DNA from 4 places in the Pseudarthrobacter sp. NIBRBAC000502771 genome. Region 4 is predicted to be linked to each of the others. Evidence: riboswitches for the same ligand, from Rfam matches in the RefSeq annotation. Region 4 holds a riboswitch; each other region holds the start of a gene.

Evidence for each region. A riboswitch is a leader RNA that binds a small molecule or an ion and turns the genes downstream of it on or off. The one in region 4 is predicted to bind cyclic di-AMP.
Region 1: linked by a shared signal. The riboswitch ahead of NIBR502771_RS16870 (M23 family metallopeptidase) and the one ahead of NIBR502771_RS04775 (NlpC/P60 family protein) in region 4 are both predicted to bind cyclic di-AMP.
Region 2: linked by a shared signal. The riboswitch ahead of NIBR502771_RS20675 (family 16 glycosylhydrolase) and the one ahead of NIBR502771_RS04775 (NlpC/P60 family protein) in region 4 are both predicted to bind cyclic di-AMP.
Region 3: linked by a shared signal. The riboswitch ahead of NIBR502771_RS16540 (NlpC/P60 family protein) and the one ahead of NIBR502771_RS04775 (NlpC/P60 family protein) in region 4 are both predicted to bind cyclic di-AMP.

What each region holds. Positions count from the first base shown of each region.
Region 1 is NZ_CP041187.1:3,616,908-3,621,247, forward strand. It holds gene NIBR502771_RS16860 (prolipoprotein diacylglyceryl transferase) at 64-1,260, shown strand; gene NIBR502771_RS16870 (M23 family metallopeptidase) at 1,935-2,705, opposite strand; cyclic di-AMP (ydaO/yuaA leader) riboswitch at 2,711-2,914, opposite strand; gene NIBR502771_RS16875 (four-helix bundle copper-binding protein) at 3,810-4,223, shown strand.
Region 2 is NZ_CP041187.1:1,166,871-1,171,210, forward strand. It holds gene NIBR502771_RS05515 (oligosaccharide flippase family protein) at 1-388, opposite strand, end outside; gene NIBR502771_RS21150 (glycosyltransferase) at 385-1,563, opposite strand; gene NIBR502771_RS20675 (family 16 glycosylhydrolase) at 1,685-2,308, opposite strand; cyclic di-AMP (ydaO/yuaA leader) riboswitch at 2,756-2,928, opposite strand; gene rpsF (30S ribosomal protein S6) at 3,291-3,596, shown strand; gene NIBR502771_RS05535 (single-stranded DNA-binding protein) at 3,670-4,245, shown strand.
Region 3 is NZ_CP041187.1:3,543,727-3,548,066, reverse strand. It holds gene NIBR502771_RS16555 (DUF305 domain-containing protein) at 1-440, opposite strand, end outside; gene NIBR502771_RS16550 (hypothetical protein) at 589-1,065, opposite strand; gene NIBR502771_RS16545 (heavy-metal-associated domain-containing protein) at 1,324-1,638, opposite strand; cyclic di-AMP (ydaO/yuaA leader) riboswitch at 1,881-2,077, shown strand; gene NIBR502771_RS16540 (NlpC/P60 family protein) at 2,081-2,854, shown strand; partial or broken gene NIBR502771_RS21280 (hypothetical protein) at 2,930-3,148, opposite strand; cyclic di-AMP (ydaO/yuaA leader) riboswitch at 3,320-3,515, shown strand; gene NIBR502771_RS21020 (M23 family metallopeptidase) at 3,938-4,300, shown strand.
Region 4 is NZ_CP041187.1:993,731-998,070, reverse strand. It holds gene NIBR502771_RS04785 (cation-translocating P-type ATPase) at 1-792, shown strand, start outside; gene lspA (signal peptidase II) at 789-1,298, shown strand; cyclic di-AMP (ydaO/yuaA leader) riboswitch at 1,557-1,752, shown strand; gene NIBR502771_RS04775 (NlpC/P60 family protein) at 1,756-2,526, shown strand; gene NIBR502771_RS04770 (hypothetical protein) at 2,760-3,230, shown strand; gene NIBR502771_RS04765 (copper resistance CopC family protein) at 3,304-3,930, opposite strand; gene NIBR502771_RS04760 (hypothetical protein) at 4,011-4,340, opposite strand, start outside.

The DNA.
Region 1 (4,340 bases), 1.8 Mb from region 4:
TCCGACCGTATCTCACCGCTTTTCTGATCCCCTGCGGTCGCATCACAGAAGGACATATTCACGATGACTAAGAAACGGCGGAGGCCGGCCCCGAAAAGACCCGGGCACTCCCCGGCCAGGCATACCCCGGCACGTCCCGGCCCGCGCCGCCCATCTGCCGCAGCGCAGCCAGCCCCGACCGCGCACTCACTCACCAAAGAAACAGGCCGCAGTACCAAGCTCTTCGACCCGCTTGAGCCGCAGGGGCTGGTCGCCACGTATTGGCTCGACACCGCCGCATGGGAGGGGCCGAATGATCTCTCTGTCCGGTTTTTCGGTAACCGGGCCGATGGAGGCGTCGGGGCGCCGCCGGAACGATTCGAAGTGTATGAAGATGTCGACTCGATCAAGCCGGGAACCGGGCGGATCGCCGTCACCTCCCGCATATCCGGAATCACCGGCGGGGTATGGAATGTCACCGCGACGCCGGTCCCCCGTAACGACAGTGACCCTCGGCGTCGCGCCGCAGCTCTTAGTGGATGCCTGCCGCAGCGAGCCTCGGTTCATACCAGGTTTCACGCCCTCGCCCAGGGGCCCGGCGTCCACGCCTGGTCCTGGCCTGTACTACTGGGTCTGGGCGCGGTCCTGGCTATTCTCGTTCAGGCCCTGTTCCTGACCAGGCAGGGCATTGACCCGGCAGTTCCTGTGTGGCTCACCGTACTGGCCAACGCGGTTGGCGGGGTGTGTGCCCGGCTCTGGTCGCTTGCCCTGAACCGCCAGCCGCTGAGCGGGTTCTTCAAAACCGGTGCGTGCATCCAGGGGTTCCTGGCCGGTGCGCTGGCCACCATCATCGTCGGGTCGCTGGTCGTTGGATTGCCGACGGGCCGGATCCTGGACGCGACGGCGGTCGGACTCTTCTTCGGCATGACCCTGGGTCGGACCGGATGTTTCTTTAGCGGGTGCTGTTACGGGCGCCCCACCGCCTCGCGATGGGGGCTATGGTCCTCGGACCGTCGGGTAGGACGGCTTAGGTACCCTGTCCAGCTCTATGAGGCGTTTCTGTCATTGCTGATCGGCCTCGGAACGCTGGCCGTGACGCTGGCAGGGCCACCGAGCATTCCCGGGCTGGTCTTCGTCGGCTCCATCATGGTCTACACCCTGGGCCGGCAGTTGCTCTTCCCGTTGCGGGTGGAGTCCCGCACACGGCGGGGGCGAACACTGACCATTGTGGTGTGCACCCTGATTCTGGGCGCAGACATCATGCTGGCCGTCTTGTCCTGATCGTCACTACGGCAAAGTGAGGCCAAGCACCAACAGGCACTCAGTTCCCCCGGCCGGGGCTACGCCCGCCATGGCCTTCACGGCCATGTGCTGAGCGAGGAACCACCCAACCGGGTACCTGGGCGACACGGCCTGCCGCGGGAGCCGCGGGCTCATCCCCGTCCGGGGCCCTCACCGCCCGGTCCGCTTCCGTTGGTCGCCTCGGTTTCGTTGACCCCAGGCTGGCTGCGGGCATCATCCGTTTCTTCCGAAACGGGTTCGCTTCCTTGCTCGAACTGCGCTCGGTAACGTACACGCCGGATTCGTCTGGTCATGGAAACCATGAGCAGGACAACTCCGATGACCATGAACGCCGTCATCGCGAAACCCAGGAATCCGGGAGTTACCTGATCCGCGTCCAGCCCTGGCCTCAGACCCTCGTTGCCTGGAGCCGGGGCCGGCGTCGTAGCCAAGGCGTAAAGACCCGCGGCAACAATTGGGATTTGCACTGTATAGTCCTTTGTCCGGCTCGTTGTGTGGGCGCCCGCAGATGGCCCTCGTGCGTAATCCGCCCGAGCCCGCTGAGCGCGGTCCGTCAGGACCGCAGAGAAACAGGGTGCAGGACGCACCCGCTACTGTACCGCTTCATTGCGCGGCTGCCGCTTTTCACAGCAGTCAGCGCAGCCATCTACCTCTTAGATGAAGGCAGCCGGGTCGACGGTCTGGCCGTTGACCATGACCTCGAAGTGAAGGTGGCAGCCGGTGGAGGCACCGGTTGTGCCTACCCCTGCAATCTGCTGGCCCTGAGCCACGGACTGCCCGACCGAGACACCGATAGTGGACAGGTGGTTGTAGGTGGTCTTCAGTCCGTTGCCGTGATCGACGACGATCCGGTTGCCGCTGCCGTACGGACTCCAGCCGGCCTCGGTGACGGCGCCGGAACCGGCGGCGAAGACCGCCGTCGTGCACGCACCGGTCAAATCGATTCCGGTGTGCAGCTCCGCGGCGGCCCCGGTGATCGGGCTGGTTCTGAAGCCGAAGGGGGAGCTGACGTTAATCGACGCGAGCGGGGCACGCAACCCCTTGGAAGGGGATGCCGGGGCGTGGGCGACCTCGGGTGCTTTGACCGCCCCTGCGGGCTGCGCCGGCGCAGCGGGCGCAGGCGCTGGCTGGGAGGTCACCTCCGGGCGGTCAAATGTGAGGACAGTGTCGGCTGCTGCCGTGACCGCCGTTTCCGGGGCCGGGGCTGCCACGGCGGCTGGCCGGGGCTGGGCCGCAGCGCGGCTGCCGGGGTCTGCCTGCGCCGCGGACAGGGCAGTGAGGGCGATCATTCCCGTGACGGCTGCTGTTAGGCCGAACTGCTGGCTGCGGAGCCGGAACGTGGGTTCACGGAAGAACGGCGGGCGGCGTGCTGAGGCAGCGGCCGGAAGTGCGCGGCGACGGCCGTGTTTTGGCTGGGCAGACAAGATAGCGGTCCTCTCGGCGCCGGCGAAGTTAGCTGTCGGATTCGGACGAGTGGACTGTCCGGCTGCCCTGCAGGACGCGATTGGGACGCGTGGTCACAGGGTCGGCTTCACCCCAAGGTGCACCATGGCACACCGTATGTGGGTCCTCCGCCCCCGCCTGAGAAAGATCAGGATCACGGACCGCCGGCGGGGTTTGGCGAAGCGGTCACATCCATACCCGTTGGGGGTATGTGTTGGTACGACTCTAGCGAAGCGTCGGCGTAGGTTACAAATCCGTTATCAAAGGCGCTCCGGGCTTAAGGGGGCAGGGATGGTGACTGGCGGGGCACCGGAAGGATACGCTGGGCGAGACTTGCCCCCAGGAGAGACCAGATGGCCCTTCAACGTTCGACGCCTCCACTGCTGGTCCGCAGGCTTGCGGCGCTGCGGGCTGTCCTTTCCTGCCTCGTGATCGTCCTCCTAGTGGCCGGGCCAGTTGCCTTCTGTAATGGGCAGGCCCACGTGGTGGGGGTGTCCGACCCTAGCCCTTACTCCGCCGCACAGCGCCAGCGCCAGACTTTGATCCCCGGGGGACAGGAGAATCCTCGGGGACGTTCGGACAGAGTGACGCCGGTCGGAGCCCAATCCGCCTCCGACGTGCTCCGCGGGGTCCCGCGCAGCGGGTGCCACGAGGCCGGAGACACCCGGTCAGTCAGTCCACGGTCGTGGCCCGTTGCTGTGACCGACGCGGCGCAGCCAAGGCCCGGAGTGCTCCTCCCTGATTTCGCGGGTCCGCGCGCCCGGCCCCCGGCATCCCACATCGCTAACAGGCCCCAAGCACCGCTGAGCCGGCAGGCGCTAACCCTAACTCAACTGTCTGTCAGTCGGACATAAAAGGGCACGTTCTCCACGTCCGGCCGCGCGAACGCCAGGCCATAGGGCCTGCAAGTGGCACCCTTCGACCAGGCTGGCGTAAACACCGCGTGCGGCCGCCCTTTGGGTCCTGCCTTCAGCGATCAGAAGGAGGCCCGAGAGAGAACATCAGCCAAACAGCCGGCACATCAGAAACATCAGCCGGTCTCCGCACCAGGTTCCTCCCGTTCAGTATTGGAAAGAGAGAAAGAAATGACACACGGAAGCACCCACAAGATGCTCGATGCCTACCCGAAGGATCTTGGCGGCATCGATCAGCACATGCTCGCCGAATGCATTGCAGCGTGCTTTGACTGCTCACAGGCCTGTACCGCCTGCGCTGATGCCTGCCTCGGCGAAGACATGGTCGCCGAGTTGACCAAATGCATCCGCACCGATCTTGACTGTGCAGACATCTGCGCGGTCACGGCAAACGTCCTCTCCCGCCACACCGCCTTTGATGCCAACGTCACCCGCGCGGTGCTCCAGGCCTGTGCCACAGCGTGCAAAGCCTGCGCCGAGGAATGCGAACAACACGCAGGCATGCATGAACACTGCCGGCTCTGTGCCGAGGCATGCCGCCGTTGCGAAAAGGCATGCAACGACCTTCTCAGCTCGCTCGGCTGACCCTGCCCCAGGGCCCTACCCAACGGTGACCGGAGATCCAACGCCTTCCGGCACCCGCGGGAAGGCCTGCCCTGCAGCATCCCGGACTTAAGGCAACCCCAATGCGTCCCTGAGCAC
Region 2 (4,340 bases), 170 kb from region 4:
CGGTGGCCAGCACGGAAACACCCAGGACCTGCACCAGAGGTGCTACCCCGTCCAGCTCAAGGAGGTCCTCCACCGTGTCCGCGGCCAGCAGGGCTGCCACGGCAAGCACTGCACCCAAGGCAACGGACAGCAGCAGCGCCGATCTTGCGATGACGGGAGTCTTGGGCAGGTAGACAAGGGCCTGTCCCACTCCGGCGTCGGCGATAGTTTCGGCGTAGGCCATCAGCACCAGCGCAAGCGCGACGAGGCCGTATTGCTCAGGCGAGAGGAGCCGCGCCAAGACCACGGTGGTCACCAGCACGATCACCCTGCCCGAGGCGAAGGCCAGTCCCTGCCACAGGGCTCCCCGGACTCCCTTGCGCTCCAATTCCCCCGGTGCGTACGTCATGGTTGCCCGTTCGTTTCGGAGAGTTCGCCCGCCATGGCTGCCCGGACTTCCGCCAGGTACTCGCCTGCCACGGTTTCCCAAGTGCGGACTGCACCTGCGGCAACACCCGGCCGGCCTCTGGGGAGATCCCCTTGCGGTGGCTTTAGAGCCGAGAGTTGCTCCACCACCTTGCGGGCAAGAGCCTCCTGACTGTCCCGAACGGCAAGCAACGGGTGCGCGGGAAGTTCCCTCGCGGCCACGGGTGTGGCCACCACGGGCACTCCGGCGGCGAGGGCTTCCAGGACGGAGTTCCGGATACCCACCCCGTGCTCGTCCGGGAAAGCAGCCACGTCCGCAGCTTGGAACACGTCCAGGATGGAGGGCACGTTGGCCAGGATGTCCACCTGGGGCCCGGCCAGCGCCAGCACCGCCGGCGTGGGCTGCCGCCCTGCGATGACGAAGCGGGCATTCGGAACCTCCTGCCACACCAGCGGGGCGATCCTCCTGGCCAGTACGGTGGCGCTGTCCACATTCGGTCCGTAATTCAGGCTTCCGGCGAAGCACACAACCGGGGCGTCGCCCTCGAGGCGGGGACCGGTGGCCGTTGCCGTGCCGTTGGGGATGCTGGTGACGGCCCGGTCCAATGAGGCGGACCAAGCTGCTGCGTCCCTGGCGCCGACTGTGAGAAGCCGGGCCCGGGACGGCAGGTGGCGTTCAGCGCGGGCCGCCACATGTTCCCGCAGACGGTACGCGGGTTGTAGGGTGCGTGCCCTCGCCGTGTCCATACTGGCGCGAATGGACCAGGGGTCTACGGTCTGCAGTACCAGTGGCCCGTTGACACTGTGGGACAGGAAGAGGGCGTGGGGGCCATGGATCAGTGTAGCGTCCATACCCGCGGACAACCGAGTGGCTGCGGCGCGGGCAGAAGGGGTGGAACGCCGGTGTTTCCCCAGTCCCGTCAGGCCGCCCACGGAGCGGGCAAAGGCCGATAGTTCCTGCCGGGGCGCCAGTTCGTACACCGTGTCACAGCGGCTCCTGATTTCCTCCGGAACGGGAACGGGACCCGAAAAAGTCAAGAGCGTGACGGCCACGTCCGAAGGGAGGTGCAGGATCACTTCGTACGGAATCATTGAGCTTCCGTCCCCCTGCTCAGGATCCCGGTTGGGCACGCTTTCCGTCACGTACAGGAGCTTCATTGCAAGAGTTTACTGGATCACTTCCCTGGCAGAGGGTCGCTTTAGGCAACCTTGAGGAAAGCGAAAAGGGCGACGGCGGGAGGTCCCGCCGTCGCCCTTTCATCGGGTGGCATGGGGCTTGTTACTGCCAAGCCCGGACGTAGTCCACCATCATCTGTGACTGCGGGCCGTACACGGGGTTCGTCGAGGAGGAACCGACGTTCAGCACGATGTACTGCGGAGCATTCCCGTCGTCCGTGGGGTAGGACTTGACCTTGACGCCGTCAAAGTACACATCCGACGAGTTTGCCATCCTGTGGAGGCCGAAGGTGTGGTACTCGTTGGCCCAATTCCCGGGGACGGTGCCTTGGTTGTGGGTGCCCGAGCTGGAGTGGTAGTTGACGGTCATTTTCGCCTTGAGGACCTCGGCAATGTCGTTTTCGCCGGTGGCCGGCCAAGATTGCCCGGTGGTCCAGAAAGCAGGCCAGTTGGTCAGCCCGTTGGCATTACCGGTGAACTTGATCCTGGCTTCGACGTAGCCGGTGGTGAACTGGTACCCGGTGCCGGCTCCCCCATTGGGGTTGGTGGACACCAGGCCGCCGGAGGTGGCTGAGGCGAGGCCCAGTGACAGGTTTCCGTTCGCTACCGAGACGTTTGCCGGGCTGGTGGAAACCTTGTTCATGGTTCCGCAGCCGGGGGAGAACCAGCAATTGGACCACTTGGCTGCGTCTAGGCCAGCTCCGTTGAATTCGTCAGCGAAGGTCATGGTCCAATTGCCCGGCACACCGACGGGTTGTGAGGTGCCGGTGCTTGCCAATTGCGCAGACATCGGGGCGATCGGAGCGGGGGAAGCCGGTGCAGGTGCAACAGGAGCCTGTGGTGCGGCCGCCTCGATGGGGGTGACTGCGGGTTCACTGGCTGCGGGCGAGGTTGCGGGAGCGGGCGATGCAGGAAGGACCGGGCTTTGTTCAGCGACAACTGGCTGGCTGACTGTGTCAGCGGAGCTAGCTACGCGGTCCACGTCGGGAGTGCCTGAAGCTTGGCTGAATCCAATGCCCAATACTGCGGCCCCGAGGACAGTGGCGGCTAATCCGGCAGCAAACTGAAGCTTTCGCCCCCGGACGGCAGGCGCCTGTGTCAAGGGCCCACTAATTTCGGTTTGATAACGGGATGATGCATTGCTTTTACGTTTGGGTAATACGGGCATGGGGACATTACCTCTCATAACGCCTGCGGGGTTAGCTGTCGGGTTCGAATGAGGCCATTCGGCCGCTTGGCGCGGCTTCACCCCAAGGCGCGGAAATCCGGCCCGAGAGGCTTGGGTCCCCCGTCTCTGCCTGAAACCTAGTGGATCCGGGAGGCGGCAGAACTCGGCGTCCTCCGGATTGGGGCTGGCTGGGGCAGCCCCCGGAAGACCGTACACGAGACCCCGCTGATAATCACAATAAGGTAACGGGTCTCACTTCCCCCGCGTGGCGTTCACCTGCCCCAGGCGTGGCCACTGCTAGTGCACCCTGCAGGGCGCGGGGCTTTTCCACATAGCGACCATGCCCGGCCCCGTCCCGCATCCATGCGGGCTAGCCTTGGGTCAAGCGTGAATCGCCTATCGGGTCCAAATGCACTAGGATATTGAAGTCTGTGCTGCGTCCTGCCTCCGTTCCGGTGGCCGGGCATCGCGCGGAATCGCAAATGAACCTCCTGTTACGGAAATGCCGTAACCGCTTAGCCCAAAGGAGGTGGGTTCACATATGCGTCCTTACGAATTGATGGTAATCATCGACCCCGAGGTCGAAGAGCGTACCGTTGAGCCGTCGCTTCAGAAGTTCCTGAACGTCATCACGAACGATGGTGGAACCATCGAGAAGGTTGACATCTGGGGCCGTCGTCGCCTGGCTTACGACATCAAGAAGAAGTCCGAAGGTATCTACGCCGTGGTGAACTTCACCGCGAAGCCGGAGACCGCCAAGGAACTTGACCGCCAGCTGTCTCTTAACGAGACCATCATGCGCACCAAGATCACCCGCCCCGAAGAGCAGAAGGTTGTTGCTGAGTAATTCAGCACCATTCTTCATTCTTTACCCCGCAGGAAACGCACTCTTCACCCAGGATCGAACAAGGAGGCAGTAGATGGCAGGCGAGACCACCATTACGGTCATCGGTAATCTCACCAATGACCCGGAATTGCGGTTCACACCGTCAGGTTCGGCAGTAGCGAACTTCACCATCGCTTCCACCCCCCGCACCTTTGATCGCCAGTCCAACGAGTGGAAGGACGGGGAGACCCTGTTCCTCCGCGCCGCTGTTTGGCGTGAAGCAGCCGAGAACGTCGCGGAGTCCCTGACCAAGGGCATGCGCGTCATCGTTACCGGCCGCCTGAAGAGCCGCTCCTACGAAACAAAAGAAGGCGAAAAGCGCACCGTTATCGAGCTTGAGGTCGACGAAATCGGCCCCAGCCTGCGCTACGCCAACGCCAAGGTCAACCGTACCCAGCGCTCCGGCGGACAGGGTGGCGGCGGCTTCGGTGGCGGCAACAGCGGCGGTGGCTTCGGAGGCGGCAACTCTGGTGGAAACCAGGGCGGCAACTCCGGTGGAGGCTGGGGCGGCGGCAACCAGCAGGCTGCACAGGACGATCCCTGGGCTACGCCCGGTGTGTCCAATGCAGGCGGCTGGGGCAACGGCCCCGATTCCGAACCTCCCTTCTAAAACCTAAACAACGGCCCGGCGCTGGGGCTGCCAAGGTGCAAGATGCACCCGGGCACTGCCGCCGTCGGACCACCACCATCCCGTGGATCAATATC
Region 3 (4,340 bases), 1.9 Mb from region 4:
ATGTCGTCTCCGCCCATCATTCCGGGCATGGCGTGGTTCGATGCCATGTCAGTCGCTGCGGCGGTGGGCTGGCCCCAGCTCTGAAGCCAGCCGGTCATCTTTTCGATTTCCGGTCCCTGGGCGGCTTTGACTTTGGTGGCCAGGTCGGTCACTGCGGCAGGGATACCCTGCTTCTTGAGCATCATGTCGCTCATGGTGACGGCCTGGGCGTGGTGGGGAATCATCATCTGCGCGAACATCGTGTCCGCGTCGTTGAAGGCAGCCGCAGCCGCAGCTGAGCTTGCGGGGGCCGCGGTGGATGACATCATCCCGGAACTGCCGTGGTCCATGCCTGGCATGCTGCTTCCGTTCGAGCTCCCCGTTCCGGAGCCGGCCGAGCATCCGGCGAGGGCGATGGCTGCGGCGATGGCGGCAGCCGAAATGGTCAGGGTCTTCTTCATGAAAATCAGGGTCCTCAAAGTATCAGCGGGGGGATCCGCCTGGAAGGGGGAGCATGCAGCGGCAAACCCTAAGGGGTCTGGTGTGTTTGCTGCAGGCCATCTGGCTGGACGATGGCACCGGTTGAAGGCACCGGCGCGGTGGAGTGATTTACGTCCGGCTGATACAGAGGTCGCCGGGGGAGGGGCTGCCCGGTGAGTAGGAATAGATGCTGCCGAGTAAAGCGGCGGCACCAAAATCGGGCAGATCATAGGGCGCTGTTCCCGGCAGTGGAGCTGAGAGAGTCGTATGTCCCGGGGCAAGGACACAAGCGGCGTCACCGGCAGACATCTCGGTGCACGACCCCGCCGGGTCACAGGACGACGAGGAGAAGGAACCCGCAGCCGCCGGATCATATGAAGCCACGCCTATGGACGTCCCCATGGCGTGGACGTGGCTGGCCGCCATGGCCTGCAGCTGCGTCGTCCCCCCTGGTCCTGCCATTGACATGGTGGGGCCCGGGGGCATGTCGTGGGCACCGCCCATAACGTGCATGCCGAAGATGCCGGCAATGACGGCCAGGGCCGCGGTCAGGAACCCTCCCCTCAGGAGGAAGGCCGTGAAAAGGCGACGATGCGCTGGAGTCACGACTCTTCCTCCTTTCCGTAGAGTTCTCTCACAACAAGGGTAAACCGGCAGGATGTTCCTGCCGGCCGGCTCCTTCTAGTTCAACGCGCGGGCCTGCATGTCCGTCTGCCGCTCCCGCTCAGCGACGTCGGCACCGGGATGGGCGGCTTTTCAGGTCGCCCGGGGGCACCTGCGGGTGGTGACGTTGCGGAAATGGCCCTCCTCGCCGGGAGGCACAATGCCCCGGCGCGAGCAGAAGGTGCCGGGGACATGCAGATTCTAGATGCCGGCGAAGGTGTACCCGGCCGCAGTCACAGCCTCCCGCATCACTGCCGCGTCGACCGTACCTTGCACCCGCAGGCGGGAGCGGCCGCCGGGGACGAGGTCAACGGAGGCAGATTCCACCCCATCAACGGCAGAGACAGCCTTCTCGACCGTCTGCACGCAGTGCCCGCAGGTCAAGCCGTCCACAGCGAATTCAACGGTAGTGGCACCGGCGGCTGCGGTGGGGGAAGGGGCGGCTTCGGTCGAGCAGCAGCTGCACCCCGATGCCGCGGCAAGCGGCAGCTGGGAACGGTTTTCGGTTCCACACATGTCAGTTTCCATTCCTTGACGAAGGACTAATGGGCGCTGGGATTGAACGGCTGTGAGAGCCGGGCGCAGGGGCCGGCCGGGACATACCACTTCACTGACAACAGCAGAAACTATACCGGGTGGGGGTATCAGGAAGAAAGTAAACGACCTGTGATCTGCATCTTATGTTATTCAAATGTGACAAGTGATGCGTGCGTGAAGTACGGTCGAAGCCGTGCCGGTTTCTCCGAATGCGGCACTCCCGAGCAGACTTGCCTAACTCTGCCGCTGCCCGGGATCCGTTCGCAACTTTCGTCCGGCAGAGACGGGGAAACCAACACTGGCCTGCTGTGGGCAGGCCTTGGGGTGAAGCCGTGCCTGGTTCCTTTGGTACCAGCCTCGGCCGGGTGTCTCCCATCCGAATCCGACAGCTAACCCCGCAGGCAGTGGGAGAGGCCCTTTCATGCCCATGCGCAAAGCTCACGGCCGTCACCGCGCGGTCCCTGTCCAGACCGGCACGCTTGCGGTGCTGTCCAAATCGGTCGCCGGAAACGCCGGTGCCGCCGGCCGGCAGGCGGCCGTTATCGCCGCGGCGTCCGGCCTTGTCCTGACCAGCGGCATTGCCGCCCAGGCAGCCGATGCCCCGGCCCAGCGTGAGGCGGAGCCGGTTCAGGCGATGGAAGTCGCCAGCCAGGTCCAGGCTCCGCTCAGTGCGGATGCAACGGTCCAGATTTCCTTCGAGCGTCCCGCGGTGGAGACCACCCCGGCTCCGGTCGTGGAAGCACCCAAGCCGGTCGCCGTCGAGGCGCCCAAGGCGTCCGCCGCACCCGCGGTGGCTGCAACGGCTGCGCCCGTGAAGGCGCAGGTGACGGTTGCCCCTGCTGCCGCCACTCCTGTAGCCGCGCCCGCGGCCAGCGGTATCAACGCCATCATGGTTTCCTCCGCCTACGCCCAAATCGGCATGATCCAGGACTGCACCCGGCTGGTCGAAAACGCACTCAACGCTGCCGGCATCCCTGTCGGGGACCTGGGCCCGATGCAGTTCATGAACTACGGCACCGTGGTCACCGACCCGCAGCCTGGTGACATGGTCATGCAGCCCGGCCACGTGGGAATCTACGTCGGCAACGGCCAGGTCCTCAGCTCGGGTCTGAACGGGAAGAACGAAACCGCCGTACACCCGCTGACCTGGATGACGTCCAAGGGCAGCGTCACGTTCGTCCGCGCCGGTAAGTAAGCCACTGAAGGCCGGTGATGCACTGCCTTGGGGGCTGTGCATCACCGGCCTTCAGCATCCCTGCCGCAATCGGGACTACACCCTCATTGCGGGCCGCCCGAAGCGGCGCAGCCGCAACGAGTTGGAAACCACCAAGACCTGGCTGGCGGCCATCGCGGCGCCTGCGATCACCGGGTTCAGCAGGCCCAGCGCGGCGACCGGGATGACCACGGCGTTGTAGAAGACCGCCCAGAACCGGTTGGTGTTAAGGGGGCGCCAGCGTCCGGGGGGACAGTCAATCGGTTGGGCGACCTGGCCAGATCACTCCCCCATCATCGCCGGATCCCCCGATCGCGATGTACGCCGCCACTATTGGGCAATGCGCAGCTGCTTGGGTCAAGCAGCCGCGAGTGGAATGAATAACGGATTTGTAACTTATGCGAACGATTCGCTACTCTAGAGAGGCATACCCCTGGCGGGTATGTGTTGACCGCTACGCCAAACCCCGCCGGCGGTCAATAACTATGAGCTTCTCAAGGCGGGGGCGGAGGATCCACTTACGGCGCCGGAGCGCGTCTTGGGGTGAAGCTACCTGGCGGCTGCGTTACCGCGCGTCCTCCAGCAGCCGGACAGTCCACTCGTCCGAATCCGACAGCTAACTTCGCCGGCGCCGAGAGGACCACAATCTTGTCTGCCCAGCCCAGACACGGCCGTCGCCGTGCCCTTCCTGCTACCAGGACACGCCGCCCCCTTTTGCGTGACGCTGCCATTCTGCTGCGCAGCCATCAGTGGGGCGTTACAGCTGCCGTCACGGGAATGATCGCCCTCACGGCCCTTTCGGCCGCGCAGGCCGACCCGGGTGGCCGAGCCGGAGCTCCGGACCGGGCCGCCGCGTCCGCAGTTCCTGCCGTTGAGGCTGCAGTTACCGCAGTGCCAACCGCCTCCCTGACCTTTGACAGCCCCGCGGTAACCTCCCAGCCGGCTCCTAAACCTGCGTCGCCCGTGGAGGCTGCCGGAACGGTTGCAGCATCGACTCCAGTAGCACCGGCGGCTGCGCTGGCCCCCACTGCACAGTCCCGCGGCCTGAGGGCACCACTGGCCGCCATGAACGTGAGCTCCCCCTTCGGATTCCGTGTCAGCCCCATCACCGGAGCTGCCGGCGAACTGCACATCGGCATCGACCTGACAGGAGCATGCTCGACCCCGGTGTTCGCTGCAGGCCCAGGGAAAGTCGTTGAGGCAGGCTGGAGCCCCTATGGCAGTGGCAACCGGATCGTTGTGGATCATGGCAACGGGATGAAGACCACTTACAACCACTTGGCCAGCATCGGTGTTTCGATTGGGCAACCAGTAACGCAGGGCCAACAGATTGCCGGCGTTGGTACGACCGGGGCGTCAACTGGTTGCCATCTGCATTTCGAAGTCCTGATTAACGGTGCGACCGTAAATCCCTCGGCCTACATATAAGGAGAGACCGGTTTCCGGCTTCAAGTCCGTCAGCTGTTCA
Region 4 (4,340 bases):
ACCGAACGCGCGGCTGTTACCGACGTTGACACCGTCCCCGGCGCCGGCCTCGAGGGTCGGTTTGACGGCAGGGTCGTTCGTCTCGGCCGCCCCGGGTGGATCAACGCCGGGCCCCTCACCCCCGACGTCGAGCGGATGCAGCACGCCGGCGCGACGGCCGTCCTGATCGAGGATGGCGGCCAGGTCATCGGCGCCGTCGCCGTACGGGACGAACTGAGGCCCGAGGCCCGGGAAGTCATCGCCAGACTCAGCGCCTCCGGCTACAAAACCGCCATGCTCACCGGTGACAACCTCATCACCGCCACAGCCCTGGCCCAGGAAGCGGGCATCACAGAGGTTCACGCGGACCTCCGCCCCGAGGATAAGGCCGAGATCATCCGCACGCTCAAAGGCCGCGCCCCCACCGCCATGGTCGGCGACGGCGTCAACGACGCCCCAGCCCTCGCGACCGCCGACACCGGCATCGCCATGGGCGCCATGGGCACGGACGTCGCGATTGAAACAGCAGACATCGCCCTGATGGGAGAGGACCTGAACCACCTGCCCCAGGTCCTCACTCACGCCCGCCGGACCCGGAGCATCATGCTCCAGAACGTTGGCTTGTCCCTGCTGCTGATCGCTGTGCTGATCCCGCTGGCACTGTTCGGACTGCTCGGCCTGGCCGCCGTGGTCCTCATCCACGAACTGGCCGAAATAGCCGTGATCGCCAACGGAGTCCGCGCCGGACGGATCAGCCGCAAGACCACACTTCGTGCGCCCGAACCCGCCCCCACGCTGGAACCGGCAGCGTGAGCGCCCAAACCATAGGGCGTCAGGACTCACCCGCCGCCACAGCGCGACGGTCCAGGGCGGTGGTGCTGCTTGGCGCCGCCGTCCTGGCGGCGGCCGACCTGGCCCTCAAGGCGCTGGCAGAGGCCATACTCTCCAACGGCACGGCGACTGACCTCGGCCCCATCAACATCAAGCTGCTCTATAACCGCGGCGTCGCCTTCAGCTTCGGGGCTGATCTGTCCCCGTGGGTTGTTATCACCGTCACCGGCGTGATCATCGCTGCCCTACTCTGGTACGCCGTAACCTCCGCCCCTTCCATGACCGGCCTCACCCGGGCCGGGGCCGCGGCGCTGCTCGGAGGAGCCGTCGGAAACTTCGTTGACAGGCTCGACGGACAGGGAGTTGTCGATTACTTCCACAGCGGCTGGTTCCCCACCTTCAACCTTGCCGACGTGTTCGTCACCGCCGGGGCGGCGCTCCTGGTCCTGGGCAACGTCATCACCCGACCGCCCCGGACCGGCCACTAGTCCTTCAGCCGGGCCTTCGCCTCCAGGCGGCGGTGGCCAGGTCGCGCCAGCTCCGACAAGGTCTTTACTCTGGAGTGCACGGGCGGAAAGGGAACCTCGGACGGCACCCCAAGGGGTCGAGTCCGAGCACTGGCTGCAGCGCTGATTGGGGGGCTGCCTGAGACCCGCAGCAGCCGTGCGCACGTTATGCAAATGTGACAATAGCCCAGGTTCTCCGGTACGGTCGGAGGCGTGCCGGTCTCAGAATGCGGCACTCCTGAGCAGATTGCCTAACTCTGCCGCTGCCTTGGGATCCGTTCGCAAAATTCGTCCGGCAGAGACGGGGAACCCAAACGTGGCCCGCTTAGTGCAGGCCTTGGGGTGAAGCCGCGCCTCCAGCATTGCGCTGGAACAGCGGCCGGGTGTCTCCCATCCGAATCCGACAGCTAACCTCGCAGGCAGTGGGAGAGGCCCTTTCATGTCGATTCGCCGTGCTCACGGCCGCCACCGCGCGGCCCCTGTCCAGACCAGTGCCCTTGCGGTCCTGTCCAAATCCGTTGCCGAGAACGCCGGTGGCGTAGGCCGCCAGGCAGCGGTCATCGCAGCAGCCTCCGGCCTGATCCTGACCAGCGGGATCGCCGCGCAGGCAGCAGAGGCCCCGGCCCAGCGCGAGGCCGAGCCGGCCTCAAATGTTGAGCTCGCCAGCCAGGTACAGGCCCCGCTCAGTGCAGATGCGTCAATCCAGATCTCCTTTGAGCGTCCTGCCGTGAAGACGACCCCGGCACCGGTCGTCGAAGCGCCTAAACCCGTCCCCGCAGAGACCCCCCGCGCTGCCGTGCCCGCCGCGGGTGCGACCGCTGCTGCGGCTCCGGCCAAGGCCCAGGTCACTGTCACGCCGGCCGCCGCGCCCGTGGCCGCTCCGGCAGGCGGAGTCAACGCCACCATGCTTTCCTCGGCCTACGCCCAAATCGGCATGATTCAGGACTGCACACGCCTGGTGGAAAACGCGCTTAACGCTGCCGGGATCCCCGTCGGAGACCTCGGCCCCATGCAGTTCATGAACTACGGCACCGTCGTCAGCGATCCCCAGCCCGGCGACATGGTCATGCAGCCCGGTCACGTCGGGATCTATGTCGGCAACGGCCAGGTCCTCAGCTCCGGGCTGAACGGGAAGAACGAAACCGCCGTGCACCCCCTGACCTGGATGACGTCCAAGGGAGCTGTGACGTTCGTCCGCGCAGGAGCCTAAGAACCAACTGAAAGGCCGGTGGTTTCGGTGCCTTGGGGGCTCCGAAACCGCCGGCCTTCAGTGTGCCGGTGGGGAAGCGGCAGCTTCCGCTGGCCTCATCGGTTCCCGCCCTTTTCGATCCAGCGCATGCTGTATCGTCAGGGAAGGCAATCCGCTGCCGCAGCATCGTCTAGGCATGAGGCCCGCGACGTGCGCCGGAGAGCCCATTTGAAGAGGAAGTTTAGGATTCGACCATGCCAGATGAAACGATGAGCGACAGTACCCGGTCGGACGCGAACCGGGGAGGTATGCCCCTCGCTGCCAAGCGGCTTGTGCTCCTGGGTGGCCTGGGTATCCCCGTCGGATTGGTGGCCGGGCCGTATCTGCTGGGGCTGCAGCTCCTGGCAGTCGCCGGGGTCGTGGCGATAGCCGTCGCCTTGTCTTACCGGCAGGGCAGCGCATGGTTTTCCGGATGGTCATGGGTGACAGCTTGTGCGGGCCTGGCGTGGACGGGGGCCACCGTCGCCTACTGGCTGACTATTATCGCGGCCGCCGACGCGTCAGCACCGGCACCGCCGGTATCCTCCGTGTTGTTCTCCGTGGGTGTGACAGCATGCCTGGTGATGGCCGGGGCCGTTTTGGCTGCTGCGGTCTGCAGGTACCGGGACCGCAGGCGGTCGGCGAGGGCCGAGCATCAGCGGCCAGGCACCATTTCCACGTCCTAAAGGAGATGCCGGCCCCGGATGGCACTCTTGTGAAGAGGCGGCCGGGGCCGGCATCTGGAGAACTCCTTGCGGGTCAGTTTCCCCCGGTACCGGTCGGCTCCCGGCGACGCCGGGCAAGGTAAAGGATGCCGCCCAGGATGGCGAGGATGACTGCGCCGATGCCTACGACGAGCAAAGCGTTGCTGTCATCCGGGCGCGGAGCCATCGGAACGGTGGTTGCCGCCGCGCTCTGGGTTGCCGACGGCGCGGCCGAGGGCGGCACCGATGCTGTTGTGGCCGGCGCCGCCGCCGGTGTTTCTGCCCCGGGGTCCTGGACCGTGAAAGAGTACTTTCCCTCGATGGGGTGGCCGTCTGAGGAAACCGTCCGCCACAGCACGGTGTAGGGACCGTTGCTTCCCGGGGCGACCTTTGTCGAGATGGTCGGTCCCGTCACGGTGACTTGGCCGTCGCTGAGGGTCTTTCCCGTTGAGTCAGTCACGGTGATGACACTGAGGTTCAAGCTCTGTGAGTCCGTGGGCGGCTCCGACAAGGTCAAAGACACGCTGGCAGGGGCGGCTGTCACTGTCGCGTCCCGCTCGGGGGACGTGGACTGAAGAGCGTCGTGGGCGTGCGCTGGTCCCGCCCCGATGGCTGCGAGCAGCAGCGCGCCGGCGAGAGCCAGGCCTGCCCGGGAGCGAGTGGTTATTTTACGTGTTGTCATGGGGTCGTCGATTCTGTTCATATCCGGTTGCCGGGCACGCCTCTTCGTACCGGGCCGCCCTGCCGCCGGCGGCGAAGGGCTTATGATCTGCAGAATCTAAGTGGTGGTCCGCGGACAACGACCTGGACGGGGGTTCTGCAGCCCCTGTCCACGGATCGCCCCGGACGCGGGGGGTGGCGGAAGTCCGCCGGAAGGACGGCGGGAACGAGGGCGCCGCACAACGGGCGCAGCCACGCGGCAAGCGCCCAAAGGGCAGCCTCGCCGCGGGCAATGAGGACTGCTGTACCCAGCGTCGCGGCGAGGTGGACGAACGTCATGTAAGTGCCCGGGTCGGCCACCAAGTGCTGATGGGACGCGGCACCTTCAAGGTTCAGCAAGGACGGCCCGTGGTGGGCAGGGCCGGGGCGGCC